3 regions of the Streptomyces citrinus genome follow, and region 1 is predicted to be linked to each of the others. Evidence: riboswitches for the same ligand, from Rfam matches in the RefSeq annotation. Region 1 holds a riboswitch; each other region holds the start of a gene.

Region 1 (5,521 bases):
GTAGACCGTGAACACGGCCTTGCACGCGTCGATGAAGCCGCCGAGGCTGCCGATCTCCTGGCTCGGCAGGACGAACAGGATGCCGAGGATGGGCCCTCCGTAGAGCAGCACGGCGGCGAGTCCCGAGCGCAGGATCGACAGGGGGATGTCGCGGCGCGGGTTCTTCATCTCCTCGGCGGCGGAGCTGGGCAGTTCGAAGCCCACGTAGTTGAAGATGAGGACGGGGACCAGTGCCACGAATCCGGCGTACGTCGGGGTGAACTCGCCGGCGGGCAGTGTGTGCACACCGTGTTCGGCGGCGAAGACCACGACGGAGACGAGGAAGAAGCCGAGCAGCACGATCCGTGCGACGGCGCCGGCGATGGGCACCCACTTGCCGATGCGCACGGACTGGACGACCGCGAGCGCGCCGCCCCAGATGAAGACGAGACCGGCGAGGTACTTCCAGAGGCCGGGCAGCGGCGTGAAGAACTCCTCCCAGGTGGTGAGCGCGATGATGCACAGGCTGCCGCCCACCCACACCGGGTTGGATATCCAGTAGAGGAGCTGGTTGACACCGGCGACGAGCCGGCCGAAGGCGAGCCGCGTCCACACGTACGGGCCGCCCTGCACGGGGAAGGCGGAGCCGAGTTCGGCGACGAGCAGCCCGTACGGCAGGAAGAACGCGAGGGCGAGGATCGCCATCCAGGTGATCCCCTGCGGGCCCTGCGCCGCGACCGAACCGATGGTGTCGAGGCCGACGAGCGTGCAGATCAGGAAGAACAGCACATCGAGCCGGCGCAGGTCCTTGCGCAGCCGGGAACGCTGTTCGCCCCAGCCTTCCGAGAGGTCGGGGGCGCCCGCTGGGGGCTGGGTCGGCGGAATGGGCGGCGCTTGGGTCACGAGGTGCTCCTGGCGGCGACAGGACTGCTCCGACGGGGGGACGACCGACCCCTATTGACTGAATGGCCAGTCAGTAAGGGAAAGTAGTGGGACTGTGGCGTGCCCGTCAGGAGGGTGTCAAGAGTCGTGCACGAAGCCGCGGCCCGCGCCCGCGTACGGACCTCCCCCGCTGCCGTCCGCCGACAGGAACAACTAGGGTGACCGCGTGGCCAGAGTCCGGTTGAGCGTGGCAGAGCGGCGCGAAGAGCTGCTGCGCGCCGCCATCGAACAGATCGAGGCGCGCGGTGTCGCCGCCGTGCGCATCGCCGACGTGGCATCGGCGCTCGGCGTGAGCAACGCGCTGGTGCTGTACCACTTCTCGACGAAGGAGAAGCTCGTCGCGGCCGCGTTCACCTACGCCGCCGAGGGCGACCTGGCGCATCTGCGCAAGCTGCTCGGGCGTCGCACGTCGGCCCTCAAACGACTGCGGGCGGCGGTGCGCTGGTACGCGCCGACCGGGCAGGCCAAGGGCTGGCGGCTGTGGATCGAGGGCTGGGCCGCGTCCCTGCGCGAGCCCGCGCTGCGCGAGGTCGCCCGCGACCTCGACAAGCGGTGGAAGGCGGCGCTCGCGGACGTCATCGCGGAAGGCGTCGCCGCGGGCGAGTTCAGCTGCCCCGACCCGTCGGCGACGGCGCTGCGCCTGACAGCCCTGCTCGACGGACTCGCCGTGCAGATGACGGCGTACGACGGCGCGGTGTCGCGGGCCCGCACGCAGGAGTGGGCGGACGAGGCGCTGGCGCGTGAACTGGGCCTGGAACGGGCGGAGTTGACGGCGGCGGGCCGGTAGCCCGCCACCTCCACCACACGCTCGGACGCGCCTCCCCGCGCACGCTCAGGCACACCTCCCGCGTTACCCCAAGACTCACGGCCACTCGCACAGCGCCGCGACACTCGCCTCGTCACTCACCGCAGCCCGTACACCGCCGCGATGCCCGCCCCATCACTCACCGCGGCTCACAGCCCCCGTGAGGCTCACCCCATGCCTCACCGCAGCTCGTACACCGCCGTGAGGCTCACCTCGTCCTCGATCTCGCCCGGCGCCACCGGAACCTTCTCCGCCTCGTCGAAGGCGACCGCCGAGACCGCGACCGGGCGCGGCCGACCGCTCGCGCTCTCTTCGAGCGACACCAGCCGACCGAGCTTGCGCCCGGTCAGCGCGGCGTACTGCACGGCCTTCGCGTGGGCGTCGGCGTGGGCGGCCGCGCGGGCCTCGGCGCGCAGGGCGCCGGGGTCGGCGACGTCGAAGGCGACCGCGTCGACCCGGACCGCGTCGCCCGCCGCGTCCGCCATCGCCTGGATGACGGCGCCGGTGCGCGCCAGGTCGCGGACCTTCACGGAGAACGTCTGGGAGGCCTGGTACCCGGTCAGTTTCGGGGTCGCGTCGGGCTCGGGCCCGTTCGCGTACACGGCGGTCAGCGTGAGGCTCTCGGTACGTACGTCCCGGTCGGCGACACCGGCCTCGCGCACGGCGCCGAGCAGCGCGTTCGCGGCGCGGCTCTGAGCGGCCAGCACCTCCTGCGTGGTGGTGCCGGAGACCTCGACGCCCGCCGTGACGGTCGCCATGTCGGGTGCGGCAGTGGCCCGGCCCTCGCCGGTGACGGTCAGAGTGGTGGGCTTGGGGGCCGGCGCGGTAACGGCGGCCGGGGCCTGCTGGGCCGCGACCGCGGGGACCGCGGGCAGCCCGACGGCGAGCAGGGCGGCGGCGAGCGCGGCGCAGTGGCGGGTGCTTACAGGCATGGGACGGGGTCCTTCCCGGTCGGGCCCGGCCGGACGGCGGGCAGCCGACATCCCAGCACCCGCGCCGGCCCGCCCGGCCACGCCACTCCGCCCGGTCACCTCACCGGCTCAGCGGGGCCGTCCGTGGGTGGCGGTCAGGACGCCGACTCCAGGTGCGCCTTGATCGCGTGCGGGTCGATGAACCCCTTGGCCTGCACCCGGTCACCGGAGGACTCGCCGCGCAAACGTCGCCCGATCCACGGCACGAGGAACTCCCTGGCCCAGTGGATGTCGTCGCGCCGCACCTCGAACGTGCCGCGGGGCGGCAGCAGCGGCCAGGGCTGCTCCGGGTCGGCCGGGACCTCGACGCCGAGCGCCTGCGCGGCGCGCAGGGCGACCCGGGTGTGCCCCTCGGCCGAGAGGTGGAGCCGGTCCTCGTCCCAGGCCCTGCGGTCATGCAGGGACTTCAGGGACCACAGGTCGAGCATCGCGCAGCCGTGCCGGTCGGCGATGGCCCTGACGTGCATGTTGTACGTGGCGATCTTGCCGCGCAGATGCTTGAGCACGGCCACGTCGCGGGTGTCGAAGCCGGTGGCGACCATGACGGTCCCCGCGGCCTCGGAGAGCCGGACGACGGCCTTCTCGAAGCGTTCGGCCACGTCATCCGGGTCGGTGCCGGGACGGATGATGTCGTTGCCGCCGGCGACGAGGGTCACCAGGTCCGGGGCGAGCTCGACGGCCCGCGGGAGCTGGTCCTCGACGATCTGGTCGATGAGTTTGCCGCGCACGGCGAGGTTCGCGTACTGGAAGGTGTCCTCGGGGACGCGGTCGTCCAGGAGGACGGCGAGCCGATCCGCCCACCCGACGAAGCTCCCGTCGGGCCCGGGGTCCCCGACGCCTTCGGTGAAGCTGTCCCCCACCGCCGCGTAGGACCGAATCGTGCCGCCGCTGAGTGATCTCGATTCGTTTGCCACGACCACACATCTTTCACCCTGGGATGTGACCTACGCGACCGTAGCCAGGGGTTGACGGGTGGTGAGATAGCCCACTCGGCCCACCGGGAATATCCCGGTGGGCCGAGTGGATCGCGCGCGTCAGACGTTCACACCGTGCTCGCGGAGGTAGGCGAGCGGGTCGAGGTCGGAGCCGTAGTTCGGGGACGTACGGATCTCGAAGTGCAGGTGCGGACCGGTGACGTTGCCGGTCGCCCCGGAGAGTCCGATCTGCCGGCCCGCGGTGACGGCCTGCCCGGCCGAGACGCCGACCGAGGACATGTGGGCGTACTGCGAGTAGCGGCCGTCGGCGTGCTTGATGACGACCTCGTTGCCGTAGCTGCCGTCCCAGCCCGCCGAGACGACGGTACCGGCGGCGATCGCCTTGATGGAGGTGCCCGTGGCGACCGTGAAGTCGGTGCCGGTGTGGTAGCCGCTGGACCACATGGAGCCGGTCTGGTGGTACGGCGTGCCGGTGGAGGCGTCGACGGGCTTCACGTAGGCGGCCGTGGTGGTGGCGCTCGCCTGCGTCGCGGTGGTGGCGGCCTTGGCCGCGCCGTCGAGGGTGAGCTTCGTGCCGGGCTTGATGAGCGCGGCGTCGGAGCCGATGGCGGCCTTGTTGGCCTGGTAGAGCTGCTGCCAGCCGCCGTCGACGTCCTGCGCCGCGGCGATCTTCGAGAGCGTGTCCCCGGCCTTGACCGTGTACGTCTTCGCCTCGGCCGTGGCGGCGTGCGCGCCGGTGGCGCCGATCAGCGGCAGGGCGAGCGCGGCACCTCCGGCGGAGGCGACAGCGGCGGCGCGGGTGACGCGGTGGGACTTCGGGCGGCGGTGCTTTCCCTGTGCGGGCATGCCGATTTTCCTCTCCGTCGCCTGCGAGGTGAGCTGTCGGGTTCGGACGGGAGATGTCCGGCCGCACCCGGGTCACGGACGCGACTTCACCCCGAGCCGCATGGGGAATTCCCTGGGCGGCGTACTGCCTGTGGGTCCCCCGCTCCTGCCGTCACGGGTCGTCGTTCGGAATCCGGGGCGGCGGCAGGACTAGGCGTTCCGACCGGATTGAGTGGTGACCGTAAGGCAGGGAGAAAGGCGGCGACAAGCGCCGAATTCACTTCCGCGGGCCCTTTCTTGATCGCCTGAGAGATTCCTGTGTCACCCTCCGCGACCTTTTCACTTTGCCAACGCCTTACCCGTAGCAATTTCTCTGCGGCCCCCCTCGGGAATCCACCACGGAACGTCACGGCTATGAGCCTGCTCACGCGCACCCCCACAACACCCGCCCTACGGGGGACAGTTACCACGTAAAGCCCTCAAAACGGACAGACGGTTGCCTGGGGAACCATGTCGTATCGTCAGGAGCGCGATCCACCGGCGAGCAACGTCGGTGCACCGACCGGGAGGAGCCCCCGTGACGCAGCACGCCCCGTCCACCGAGCCCGAGCTGACCGGAGTACGCAACTTCCGGGACGTCGGCGGCCTCCCGACCGTGGACGGCCGGCGCGTGCGCCAGGGCGTGCTCTACCGCAGCGGACATCTCGCCCACGCCACCGCCGAGGACGCGGCGTTCCTCGCGGGGCTCGGCCTGCACACGGTCTTCGACTTCCGCAACGCGGCGGACCAGCGCCTCGAGGGCGCCGACGTCGAGCTGCCCGGTGTGCGCAATGTGAACCTGCCGCTGTCCGACCCCGCCGACGGCGCCGAGTTCTGGCAGATGGTCCGCGACGGCGACATAGAACAGCTGCGCACCCTGCTCGACGAGGGCCGCGCCGCGAACCGCATGATCACGTCGTACCGCTCGATCATCACGCAGCGCACCGGCGAGCACAGCCGAGTCCTGCACGCGATGGCCGAGGACAGCGTCCCGGCGCTGATGCACTGCGCCGCGGGCAAGGACC
Region 2 (5,521 bases), 6.4 Mb from region 1:
CTGACGAGCCGCAAGGCCTCCCTCGGCACTCAGGACCCGAGGTGACGTGCCGATGTACCCACCCGAACAGCCGCCGCTGCCCGCGCTGACCCGCGCCGAGTGCGAACTGGTGGACGCCTATCTGGCGGTGGTCAATCTGCTCGCGCGGATCAATCCGGCGCGCGGGGACGACACCTACCGCGGGCTGCGTGCGGCGCAGGCGCTCGTCAGTCGGGCGACAGCGCTGCGGGACGCCCTGACGCTGATGCACCAGCGCGGAGAGAGCGAGGTGCACGCGGCAACCCTGACACGGGCTCTACGCGTCTTGGACGGCGAGAGGCGAACACAGCGGGTCACTTTGCCGCCAGAAACTGTCAGTTGAGGTCGCCGACCGCGCTTCGACCGCCCGACCCGTCTGCACCAGGGCCGAAACGGCCCAGATGGCGTACCCCCGATTGGCGTAGACGTTCATCCGTCACGAAGCCGTCCAGAGTTGCGTCAGGACTGTAGGCGGACAACGGAATTCACCGTTCCGCCCCTGGTGCGAGCGTGGTCGGGCCTCGCACCCAGGGACCGAAAGCCGCACTGTCCACCTGAACGGGTCAAGCGTGACGAGCCTCACTTACCGCCGGTTCAGCTCGGAATCCGCGGCAGGAGTGCGTGAAGATCCCTTCCGACGACAAGCCCCCGCCACCACGGCGGGGCGGTCCGCGCGGACGCCGAGTCCTGCCGCCTCGCGGATGTCAGGTCGACAGAAGTGCATCGGCAGGAGTGGAGGACCCAGGCACGACGGGTCGCCGGCTCACCTCGACCGAGGTGTGACCGAGCGGCCCTTGGGGTGAAGCCGCGGTACGCGGCCGGGCATCTTCGCCAGCCCGAACCCGACAGGTCATCCTTCGCAGGCGGCTGACGAAGGGTTGCGCATGACTGCGCTCGATCGTGTTCCGTCGCTGCTGACGAGGGCCGGTACCGCCTCGGCTCTCACCCTCGCCGTGGCCGGCGCGGGACTCATGGTCCCCGGCGCCGCCTCCGAGGCGTCGGCGGCGGTGGCCTCGACCAAAGCTCTGCAGGTCGCGGCATCCAAGAAGGGATCGCCCTACAAGTGGGGCGCGACGGGCCCGCACCGGTTCGACTGCTCGGGTCTGACGCTCTACTCGTTCAAGCGGGCGGGCAAGAAGCTGCCCCGCACCGCCGCGCAGCAGTACAACAAGACGCGTCATATCCGCGCGTCCTCCCGCACCCGCGGTGACCTGGTCTTCTTCCACTCGGGCCGGAGCGTGTACCACGTCGGGATCTACGCCGGGAAGGGACGGATCTGGCACTCCCCGAAGACCGGTGACGTGGTGAGACTGCAAAAGATCTGGACGAAGAGCGTCTGGTACGGCCGGGTGCGCTGACGCGCGACCCGTCACGCCACCGTGCCGACGCGCCGTCGGTGGGGCGGGCCGGGCGCCAGGCCCGCCCCACCGACGGCCATAAAAGATCCCTTGCGGTCGCTTTCGATTGAAATTCGATTGAAATCCGCACTATGGGTTACTCATGGCGACATGAGCGAGCGCAACGAGACCCCGTTGGAGCGCGCCGACCGCAATTTCGGTGAGCTGCTCCAGGAACTCCGGGTCGTACAGACCGGGGTGCAGTTTCTGTTCGCCTTCTTGTTGACGCTCGCGTTCACGCCCCGCTTCCCGTCCCTGGACTCCGTACAGCGCGCCACCTACGTGACGACGCTGCTGCTCGCGGTCGTGGCGGCGGCCCTCCTGACGGCGCCCGCGGCCGTGCACCGGGTGCTCTTCCAGCTCGGGGCCAAGCCGCAGATCGTGCGGGTGTCGGCGCGGCTCGCGGCCTACGGCATGTGCGTGCTCGTCCTCGCCCTGTCCGGGTCGGTGCTGCTGGTCGTCGACGTGACGCTCGACCGCGGCGCGGGCATCGCGGCGGGCGTCGGCACCCTCGTGGTCTGCGCGGCGCTGTGGGGACTGCTGCCCTGGGTGCTGCGCCGCGCGCTCACGCGAACAGGGACTCCAGCAGAAGGACCCCCGCCAGCAGGACCAGAGCGCTCCCCGTGACGGCCTCCACGGCGCGGGCGGTGCGCGGCCTGCGCAGCCACCGGCCGAGCCGGTCCACGAGCAGCGCGACGGCCGGGAACCAGAGCAGGGCGAGCACCACGACGATCGCCGACAGGACGGCCGTGCGCGGCAGCGCCGGACTTCCCTGCGGCACGAACTGCGGCAGCACGCTCAGGAACGTGATCGGCGCCTTCGGATTGAGCGTGTTGGTCAGGAAACCCTGGCGCAGCGCACCGCCCGTGTGCGCGCGCCCTTCCGTGCCGAGCTCCGTGCCGATGTCCGCGCCGGGGCGTTCCGCGAGCGGCCGGGCAGCGGACTGGAGGGTGCGGACGCCGAGGTGGAGCACATAGGCGCCGCCGGCGATCTGGAGGGCCCGGAAGAGGGCGGGCACGGCGGTCAGGACCGCGGCGACGCCCGCGACCGCGAGTGCCGTGTGGACGAGCAGGCCGCCGGCGACACCGAGGGCGCAGGCCACGCCGGCGCGGCGTGAGACCAGCGAGTTGCGTACGACGACGGTGAAGTCGGCGCCGGGCAGAGCGACCATTCCCGCGGCGACGCCCGTGAAGGCGACCAGTTGAGCGTCCATGGCGGTCAGCCTGCCCGAGCCGGGCCTTCAGCAGGTATGTGCAATATTCTGGGTCTGCCTAAAGCGTTGCTTTACCCCCCTCGCCCGCTCCGGTCGCTCCGCCCTCGCGTCCGCGCCGCCCCTCTGGAGACCCGCATGTACGACCCGACGCGGCTCGCCGCCCTGGTGGCGGTGGCCGAGGCCGGATCGATCACCCGGGCCGCACAGCGCCTCGGCTACACGGTCCCGGCGCTCTCCCAACAGCTCGCGAAACTGGAGCGGGAGGCCGGGACCGCGCTTCTCGTACGCCACCACCGGGGTGCCCGGCTGACGGGTGCGGGTGAGGTCCTGGTGACGACGGCCCGCCGCGTGCTCGACGAGATGGAGCGTGCCCGGCACGAACTCGCCCAACTGGCGGGGCTCTCGGGCGGGCGGCTGCGCCTCGGCACCTTCACGACGGCGGGGATGCATCTGCTCCCGCCGGCCCTCACCGCGTTCCGTCGCGCGCATCCGGACGTGGAGCTCACGGTCGCCGGGTACGAGCCGCCGCTGGGCATCGCGGCGGTGGCCGCCGGGGAGGTGGACGTGGCGCTCACTCACGCGTACGAGCCCGCCGCCGCGGTGGCGGTGCCCGCTTCGGTGGCCCAGGAGCCCGTACTCGTCGAGGAGTTGGTGCTCGTGACGGCGCCGGGGCACGCGCTGACGGCAGGGACCGCGGGGGCGGCGCGGCTGCCGCTCGGGGAGCTCGCCGGGCAGCCACTGATCAGCATGGCGCCGACGCATCCGCCGCGCCAAGGGGTCGAGTCGGCGCTCGCGCGGGTCGGGGCGACGCCGTCGGTCCTCGTCTCGACGCCGAGCTATGTGCTCGTGTGCGCGCTGGTGAGTGCGGGACTCGGGGTGGCGGTGGTGCCGGAGATGGTGGCGCGGATGTCGGCGACACCGGTGGGTGTACGACGCCTCGAACCGGGCGATCTGCGGCGGACGATCTCGATGGTGCACCGGGCCGACGAGACGAACCCGGCCGTGGACGGGTTCCGGGCCCTCCTGCGTGGGGCCTTCGGCCGGACGGGCGCCTGATGGAGCGTCAACACGCTTGCGTGGGGCGTCCGTTCGAGCCATTGGACGCGTGGATCCAGGGCAGCGCGATCCAGACGGTCTTGCCGCCCTCGGGCGTCGGGGAGACCGAGAGTCTTCCGCCGAACTCCGCGGTGAGGCAGCGGATGATGACCATGCCCCGCCCGTTGTCCTGCTGGACGGCGGCCGGCAGCCGCTTGGGGTAGCGGGGGTGACTGTCGGTGACGCCGATGCGCAGCCGCTCGTCGCGTTCGAGCTCGACGTCGACGGTGAACGTGGGTGACTGCCCCAGGGTGTGCTGCACCGCGTTCGTCGCGAGCTCGGAGACGATCAGACGGACGGTGTCGGCCTCGTCGCTGTCTCCTGGCATCCCCCATTCCGCCAGTACGTTGCTCACGTACCGGCGGGCGGCGGACACCGAGGCGGGATCGCTCGGCAGCGTGACGGATGCTTCCTGGTGGTCTGCCATGGCGACGTCGTCCCTTTCCCGCCGGGGCCGCATGTCCGCCTGCGGCGGATCGCTCTCGCTCGGCCCGCGACTACTGCTTCGCGCCAGAGTGCCACTTAGATGTCCCTCAAGGGTGGCGATCCCTCAAGATATGCATATATCTGTCGCCCGAAGCGGTGAACTCTGCGACGACAGACCGTATTTGGGCGAGCGCACGCCGGTTCCTCTACCGTCTGCTCAAGAGCCGCCCCAGCCCAAGGCCGGAGGAGCCGAGGAGTCACTATGAAGTACGGTCCCGCGGTACGCCGCCGCAAACTCGGCGCGGAACTGCGCGCGTTGCGCGTCGCGGCCGGGCTCACGAGCGGTGAGGCCGCCCGCCTGGTCGGCTGGCACCAGTCGAAGGTGAGCCGCATCGAGACGGGACGCAGCGGTGTGAAGCCCTCGGACGTGCTGCTGCTGCTCGACGCCTTCGGCGCGAACGACCCCCGGCTGCGGGAGCTGGTCGTCGCTCTGGCCGGCGCCGAGGACGCGGGCGGACGCCACTGGTGGCACGCCTACCGGGGGCTGCTGCCGCCCACCTACAGCGACTTCATCAGTCTGGAGTCGCAGGCCTGCCGCATCCGGACGCTGGAGACGAGCGTCGTGCCGGGACTGCTCCAGACTCCCGAATACGCGCGCGCGGTGACGCGTTCGGTGCTCGCGGGCATGCCGGAACGGCACATCGACGCCCTGGTGGAGGTGCGGCTCGCGCGACAGGACGTGCTGCGCGGTCGGCCGCCGCTCCAGATGAACGCGGTGCTCGACGAGGCGGTGCTCCGTCGCGAGGTGGGCGGGAACGGCATTCTCTCCCGGCAATTGACGCACTTGATGTCAGCGGCGCATATGCCGAATGTCCGAATCCAGGTGTTGCCGTTCTCCGGAGGCAGCCACATCGGCATCACAGGCCCTTTCGTTGTGTTCTCTTTTCCGAACACATCTGATCTGGATGTGGTTGTTCTCGACCATTTGACGAGTAGCCTCTACCTCGAACGGAAAGAAGACCTCAAGGCGTACACGGACGCCTTCGATGCTCTTGTGCTCCACGCCCTTTCGCCCGAGGACTCGTTGGAATTCATCGCACAGCTCGCCGGGCAGACGGAGTCGCCGACACCCCGTCGTGCCACGGCACTGCGTAAGGAGGCACCATGACTGCACTGCCTCGGCACGTTTCGTCCGTACCCTCCAGCACATCCCTCCGTGGCGCGCACTGGCGGCGCAGCAGCCGCAGCACCGGCGCCAACAACTGTGTCGAGACGGCCCCCCTGCCCTCGGGGCCCCTCACCGGCCTGCTGGCCGTGCGCGACTCCAAGCGCACGGCGGGGCCCGCCCTGCTGTTCACCCCGTCCGCCTGGA
Region 3 (5,521 bases), 1.0 Mb from region 1:
CGCGGTCTGCCTCTGGTACGACGTCGGCTCGCGCCACGAGGTCAAGGGCCGTACGGGCCTGGCTCACCTTTTCGAGCACCTGATGTTCCAGGGCTCGAAGCAGGTGCACGGCAACGGCCACTTCGAACTGGTCCAGGGCGCGGGCGGCTCGCTCAACGGTACGACGAGCTTCGAGCGCACGAACTACTTCGAGACCATGCCCGCCCACCAGCTGGAGCTCGCGCTCTGGCTGGAGGCCGACCGCATGGGCTCGCTGCTCGCGGCGCTCGACGACGAGTCGATGGAGAACCAGCGCGACGTCGTCAAGAACGAGCGCCGGCAGCGGTACGACAACGTGCCCTACGGCACCGCGTTCGAGAAACTGACCGCCCTCATGTACCCCGAGGGCCACCCGTACCACCACACGCCCATCGGCTCCATGGCCGACCTGGACGCGGCCACCCTCGAAGACGCGCGGAACTTCTTCCGCACCTACTACGCGCCCAACAACGCGGTGCTCTCCGTAGTGGGCGACATCGACCCCGAGGAGACGCTCGCCTGGGTCGAGAAGTACTTCGGTTCCATCCCCGGCCACGACGGCAAGGCCGCGCCGCGCGACGGCTCCCTGCCCGACGTCATCGGTGAGGAACTGCGCGAGGTCGTCGAGGAGGACGTGCCCGCGCGCGCCCTGATGGCGGCCTACCGGCTCCCCGAGGACGGCACGCGCGCGGGTGACGCCGCGGACCTCGCCCTGACCGTGCTGGGCGGCGGCGAGTCCTCGCGGCTCTACAACCGCCTCGTCCGCCGCGACCGCACCGCCGTGGCCGCCGGGTTCGGTCTGCTGCGCCTGTCCGGGGCGCCGTCCCTGGGCTGGCTCGACGTGAAGACCTCCGGTGACGTCGAGGTGCCGGTGATCGAGGCAGCCGTCGACGAGGAGCTCGCCCGGTTCGCCGAGGAAGGCCCCACCGCCGAGGAGATGGAGCGCGCCCAGGCCCAGTTGGAGCGCGAGTGGCTCGACCGGCTCGGCACCGTCGCGGGCCGCGCCGACGAACTGTGCCGCTACGCCGTCCTGTTCGGCGACCCGCAGCTCGCCCTCACCGCCGTACAGCGCGTCCTGGACGTGACCGCCGAGGAGGTCCAGGAGATCGCCAAGGCCCGCCTGCGCCCCGACAACCGCGCGGTCCTCGTGTACGAGCCCACGGCACCCGCCGAGACCGAAGACGACAGCGACGAGGAGGCGGGCCGGTGACCGAGCAGCTCGCGACCATGGACTTCCACCCCCAGCCGCAGGCCGGCGCCGCCAAGCCGTGGGCCTTCCCGGCCCCGGAGCGCGGTCAGCTCGGCAACGGCCTGACCGTGCTGCGCTGTCACCGCCCCGGCCAGCAGGTCGTCGCCGTCGAGGTCAACCTGGAGGCGCCTCTGGACGCCGAGCCCGCCGGGCTCGACGGCGTCGCCACGATCATGGCGCGTGCCTTCAACGAGGGCACCGACAAGCACTCCGCCGAGGAGTTCGCGGCCGAACTGGAGCGCTGCGGCGCCACGATGGACGCGCACGCCGACCACCCCGGCGTCCGCGTCTCCCTCGAGGTGCCCGTCTCCCGGCTCCCGAAGGCGCTCGCGCTGCTCGCCGACGCCCTGCGCGCGCCCGCCTTCGCCGACAGCGAGATCGAGCGCCTGGTGCGCAACCGCCTGGACGAGATCCCGCACGAGAGCGCCAATCCGGCCCGCCGCGCAGCCAAGGAGCTCTCCCGGCAGCTCTTCCCGGCCACCGCGCGGATGTCGCGCCCGCGTCAGGGCACCGAGGAGACCGTCGCCGCCATCGACGCGGCCGCCGTACGCGCCTTCTACGAGAAGCACGTACGCCCCGCCACGGCCACGGCCGTGGTGGTGGGCGACCTGACGGGCGTCGACGTCGACGCCCTCCTGGGGGACACGCTCGGCGCCTGGACCGGCGACACCACCGAGTCCCGTCCCGTCGCGCCGGTCACCGCCGACGACACCGGACGGGTCGTCATCGTGGACCGCCCGGGCGCCGTGCAGACGCAGCTGCTCATCGGCCGCATCGGACCCGACCGGCACGACCGTGTGTGGGCCGCGCAGATCCTCGGTACGTACTGCCTCGGCGGCACCCTCACGTCGCGTCTGGACCGTGTCCTGCGCGAGGAGAAGGGCTACACCTACGGGGTGCGTTCCTTCGCCCAGGTGCTGCGTTCGGCGCCGGACGGGACGGGCGCCGCGATGCTCGCCATCAGTGGTTCCGTGGACACGCCGAACACCGGGCCGGCGCTCGACGACCTCTGGAAGGTCCTGCGCACGCTGGCCGCGGAGGGCCTCACGGACGCCGAGCGGGACACCGCGGTGCAGAACCTGGTGGGGGTGGCCCCGCTCAAGTTCGAGACCGCCGCGGCCGTCGCCGGCACGCTCGCCGACCAGGTCGAGCAGCACCTGCCGGACGACTACCAGGCCACGCTGTACCGCCAACTGGCCGCCACGGGCACCGTGGAGGCCACCGCGGCGGTCGTGAGCGCCTTCCCGGCCGACCGTCTGGTGACGATCCTGGTGGGAGACGCCGCGCAGATCGAGGAGCCCGTCAAGGCGCTCGGGATCGGCGAGGTGAGCGTCGTCGCCGGCTGACCGGACGCCCCGTACGACACCACGAAGCCCCGCAGGCCCCATAGGCCTGCGGGGCTTCGTGGTGTCGCTCACGTCCACAGTTGTCCATCTCTTGAACAGACTTGGATCGCATATGTCCGAATTGAGGTGGAGGTTGCCTGTCTGCTCTGTGGCATGCACTACAAAAGCCGGGATCCGTTTGTTGATTGAAAGATGTCCCGCTTAGCGTCGGTCCGGCTGCCCGCCAGACACACGTCGCGCCCGCGACACCGGGCAGTCATCGCCGAGTCCCCCAGGCGCGAGCCAGGGGAGCCGGGGACCCACCGCAGTCCCTGGGGTGAATCGGGCGCTCTTCCCGCGAGGGGAGGGGGCCCGTAGGAGACCTTCCTGCTCCGAACCCGTCAGCTAACCCGGTAGGCGAGAGGGAAGGAAAGGAACAGCCCCTTCATGGCGTTCACCCGTGCCACCGGGAAGCACCGTCGTCCGAGTCGCCTCACGCGTACCACCGCGCACGTCGCGGGCGTCGCGGCGCTCACCACGACGGGTGTCATCGGAGGCCTCGCCGCCCCGGCTCTCGCCGCCGACACCGCGGCCGCCGAGCAGAACGGTCTGACCCAGGCCATCGCCATCGGCGACTCCCTGGCCGACCAGATCGACGCCCAGGCCTCCGCCCAGAAGAAGGCCGCCGCCGAAGCCGCCGCCGAGAAGAAGGCGGCCGAAGAGGCGAAGAGGAAGGCCGAGGCCGAGAAGCGCGCCGCCGAGGCGAAGGCCAAGAAGGAGCGCGAGGCCAAGGAGCGCGCCGCCCGTGAGGCCGAGCGCAAGCGCCTCAACACCTACGTGGCGCCCATCTCCAACTCGTACGTCTCCACCGCCTACAAGGCGAGCAGCGGCCTGTGGTCCTCCGGCAGCCACACCGGTATCGACTTCCACGCCGCGAGCGGCACCGCGGTCCACGCCGTCGGCTCCGGCACCGTCGTCGAGGCCGGCTGGGGTGGTGCGTACGGCAACAACATCGTGATCAAGATGAACGACGGTACGTACACCCAGTACGGTCACCTGTCGTCCATCGGTGTCTCCGTGGGCCAGTCGGTCACCCCCGGCACCCAGATAGGCCTCTCCGGTGCCACGGGCAACGTCACGGGCCCGCACCTTCACTTCGAGGCCCGTACGACCGCCGAGTACGGCTCGGACATCGACCCGGTCGCGTACCTGCGCTCGCACGGCGTCAGCGTCTGACCCGTTCGACGGACCTCACGAAAGCCCCGGCTCATCGAGCCGGGGCTTTCGCGCGTGCAGACCACTCCTGTCCAAAAAATATCCATGGATTCAGGGCTGCCGTCGGAAATTCAGGGACGGTGGAATAGAGTCATTGGACAAGCGCGCTGATCGAGTGTCAATCGCGCTTGCAGGGGCGTCAATCGACCGCGTTTCGCGGGGATTAAGGCGGAGGTCGGGTCATGCGCATTCCCGCGCACTCGGTATGCACGGCGATCCGCGACGACATCGTCGCGGGTGTCTACGAGCGCGGCGGCAGGCTCACCGAGGAACTGCTCGCGCGCCGCTACGGAGTCTCGCGTGTGCCGGTCCGTGAGGCGCTGCGCACCCTGGAGGCGGAGGGGTTCGTCGTCACGCGCAGGCACGCGGGCGCGTGCGTCGCGGAGCCCACCGAGCAGGAGGCGGCCGATCTCCTGGAGATCCGCATGCTGCTCGAACCGCTGGGTGCGGCCCGCGCGGCGCAGCGCCGCACCGAGGCCCACCTCAAGGTCCTGCGCGGCCTGGTCAGGCTGGGCCAGGAGCGCTCCAGGCGAGGTCAGAGCGAGGATCTGCGCTCCCTCGGCGGCTGGTTCCACGAGACGCTCGCCCAGGCCTCGGGCAGCCCGGGTCTGATCGCCCTGCTCACCCAGCTCCGCCACAAGATCGCCTGGATGTACGCCGTGGAGACGCCGGCCCAGCCCGCCGAGTCCTGGGCGGAGCACGGCGCCATCGTCGACGCGGTGGCGCGCGGTGACGCCACGCGCGCGCGGACCCTGACCGCCCTGCACACCGAGCGGGCCACGGCGGCCCATCGGCTGCGCGTTCCCCGCGCGGGCGATCGTGTGAGGACTTCGCAACCTCCTGTAAACACGGCGGGGCTCCGCCATTAACAGGGGGGCCGTATACAAAGAAGTGCGCTATTCGCCGAATGGGTCGCGGAGTAATTGATGCTGCCCATTGATTTCCGGTGCGCGCTTTCCCGTACGTGAATTCAGGTGCGGCCGGGGGGGAAAGTAAAACAGCGGAGCCGCGCGACCCCGGGGGGAATCGCGCGGCTCCGCTGTTATTGCTGAGATCGATGACTCAGACGGTCTCGGGAAGCTCCTCGAGTCCCTCGGCGACCAGCTTCGCCAGACGGTCGAGGGCGGCATCCGCACCCTCGGCGTCGGAGGCGAGGATGATCTCCTCGCCGCCCTGAGCGCCCAGGCCGAGCACCGCGAGCATGGAGGCGGCGTTGACCGGGTTGCCGTCGGCCTTGGCGATCGTCACGGGGACGCCGGACGCGGTGGCCGCGCGGACGAAGATGGAGGCGGGGCGGGCGTGGAGGCCCTCGGCCCAGCCGACGTTGACGCGGCGCTCAGCCATGTGATGCTGCCCTTCAGGTGTCTCACGGTTGTCTAGACCATTCTCACACACCGGCGAACGTGCTCGACGCGGACCCAGGTCCCCTGCGCGCACGGCCGTTCGGCCCTCCATAGCCTGCCTGCCCCACGCGCACGACGCGACCCGTACGACGAGCCCCCGCTTGTCGGTGGGCCGCCCTACCCTTGCGGCATGGAGACCCCGTCGGACCGGCACGCCTACCCCGCCCACTGGGAGGCCGACGTCGTGCTGCGCGACGGCGGCACCGCGCGGATCAGGCCGATCACCACCGAGGACGCCGAGCACCTGACCA

The links. A riboswitch is a leader RNA that binds a small molecule or an ion and turns the genes downstream of it on or off. The one in region 1 is predicted to bind cyclic di-AMP.
Positions count from the first base shown of each region.
Region 2: linked by a shared signal. The riboswitch ahead of V2W30_RS05245 (C40 family peptidase) and the one ahead of V2W30_RS34280 (LysM peptidoglycan-binding domain-containing M23 family metallopeptidase) in region 1 are both predicted to bind cyclic di-AMP.
Region 3: linked by a shared signal. The riboswitch ahead of V2W30_RS29940 (M23 family metallopeptidase) and the one ahead of V2W30_RS34280 (LysM peptidoglycan-binding domain-containing M23 family metallopeptidase) in region 1 are both predicted to bind cyclic di-AMP.

Region 1 covers NZ_CP146022.1:7,449,970-7,455,490, reverse strand. Annotated here, with positions in the region: gene V2W30_RS34300 (APC family permease) at 1-882, opposite strand, end outside; gene V2W30_RS34295 (TetR/AcrR family transcriptional regulator) at 1,109-1,708, shown strand; gene V2W30_RS34290 (SIMPL domain-containing protein) at 1,906-2,658, opposite strand; gene V2W30_RS34285 (SGNH/GDSL hydrolase family protein) at 2,793-3,611, opposite strand; gene V2W30_RS34280 (LysM peptidoglycan-binding domain-containing M23 family metallopeptidase) at 3,732-4,478, opposite strand; cyclic di-AMP (ydaO/yuaA leader) riboswitch at 4,482-4,652, opposite strand; gene V2W30_RS34275 (tyrosine-protein phosphatase) at 5,035-5,521, shown strand, end outside.
Region 2 covers NZ_CP146022.1:1,099,349-1,104,869, forward strand. Annotated here, with positions in the region: gene V2W30_RS05235 (ATP-dependent Clp protease proteolytic subunit) at 1-45, shown strand, start outside; gene V2W30_RS05240 (hypothetical protein) at 53-361, shown strand; cyclic di-AMP (ydaO/yuaA leader) riboswitch at 765-899, shown strand; gene V2W30_RS05245 (C40 family peptidase) at 903-1,376, shown strand; gene V2W30_RS05250 (DUF6328 family protein) at 1,527-2,042, shown strand; gene V2W30_RS05255 (LysE family translocator) at 1,981-2,628, opposite strand; gene V2W30_RS05260 (LysR family transcriptional regulator) at 2,764-3,684, shown strand; gene V2W30_RS05265 (ATP-binding protein) at 3,692-4,150, opposite strand; gene V2W30_RS05270 (helix-turn-helix transcriptional regulator) at 4,412-5,317, shown strand; gene V2W30_RS05275 (DUF397 domain-containing protein) at 5,314-5,521, shown strand, end outside.
Region 3 covers NZ_CP146022.1:6,430,796-6,436,316, forward strand. Annotated here, with positions in the region: gene V2W30_RS29930 (pitrilysin family protein) at 1-1,228, shown strand, start outside; gene V2W30_RS29935 (pitrilysin family protein) at 1,246-2,613, shown strand; cyclic di-AMP (ydaO/yuaA leader) riboswitch at 2,864-3,027, shown strand; gene V2W30_RS29940 (M23 family metallopeptidase) at 3,040-3,828, shown strand; gene V2W30_RS29945 (GntR family transcriptional regulator) at 4,050-4,736, shown strand; gene V2W30_RS29950 (HPr family phosphocarrier protein) at 4,930-5,211, opposite strand; gene V2W30_RS29955 (GNAT family N-acetyltransferase) at 5,401-5,521, shown strand, end outside.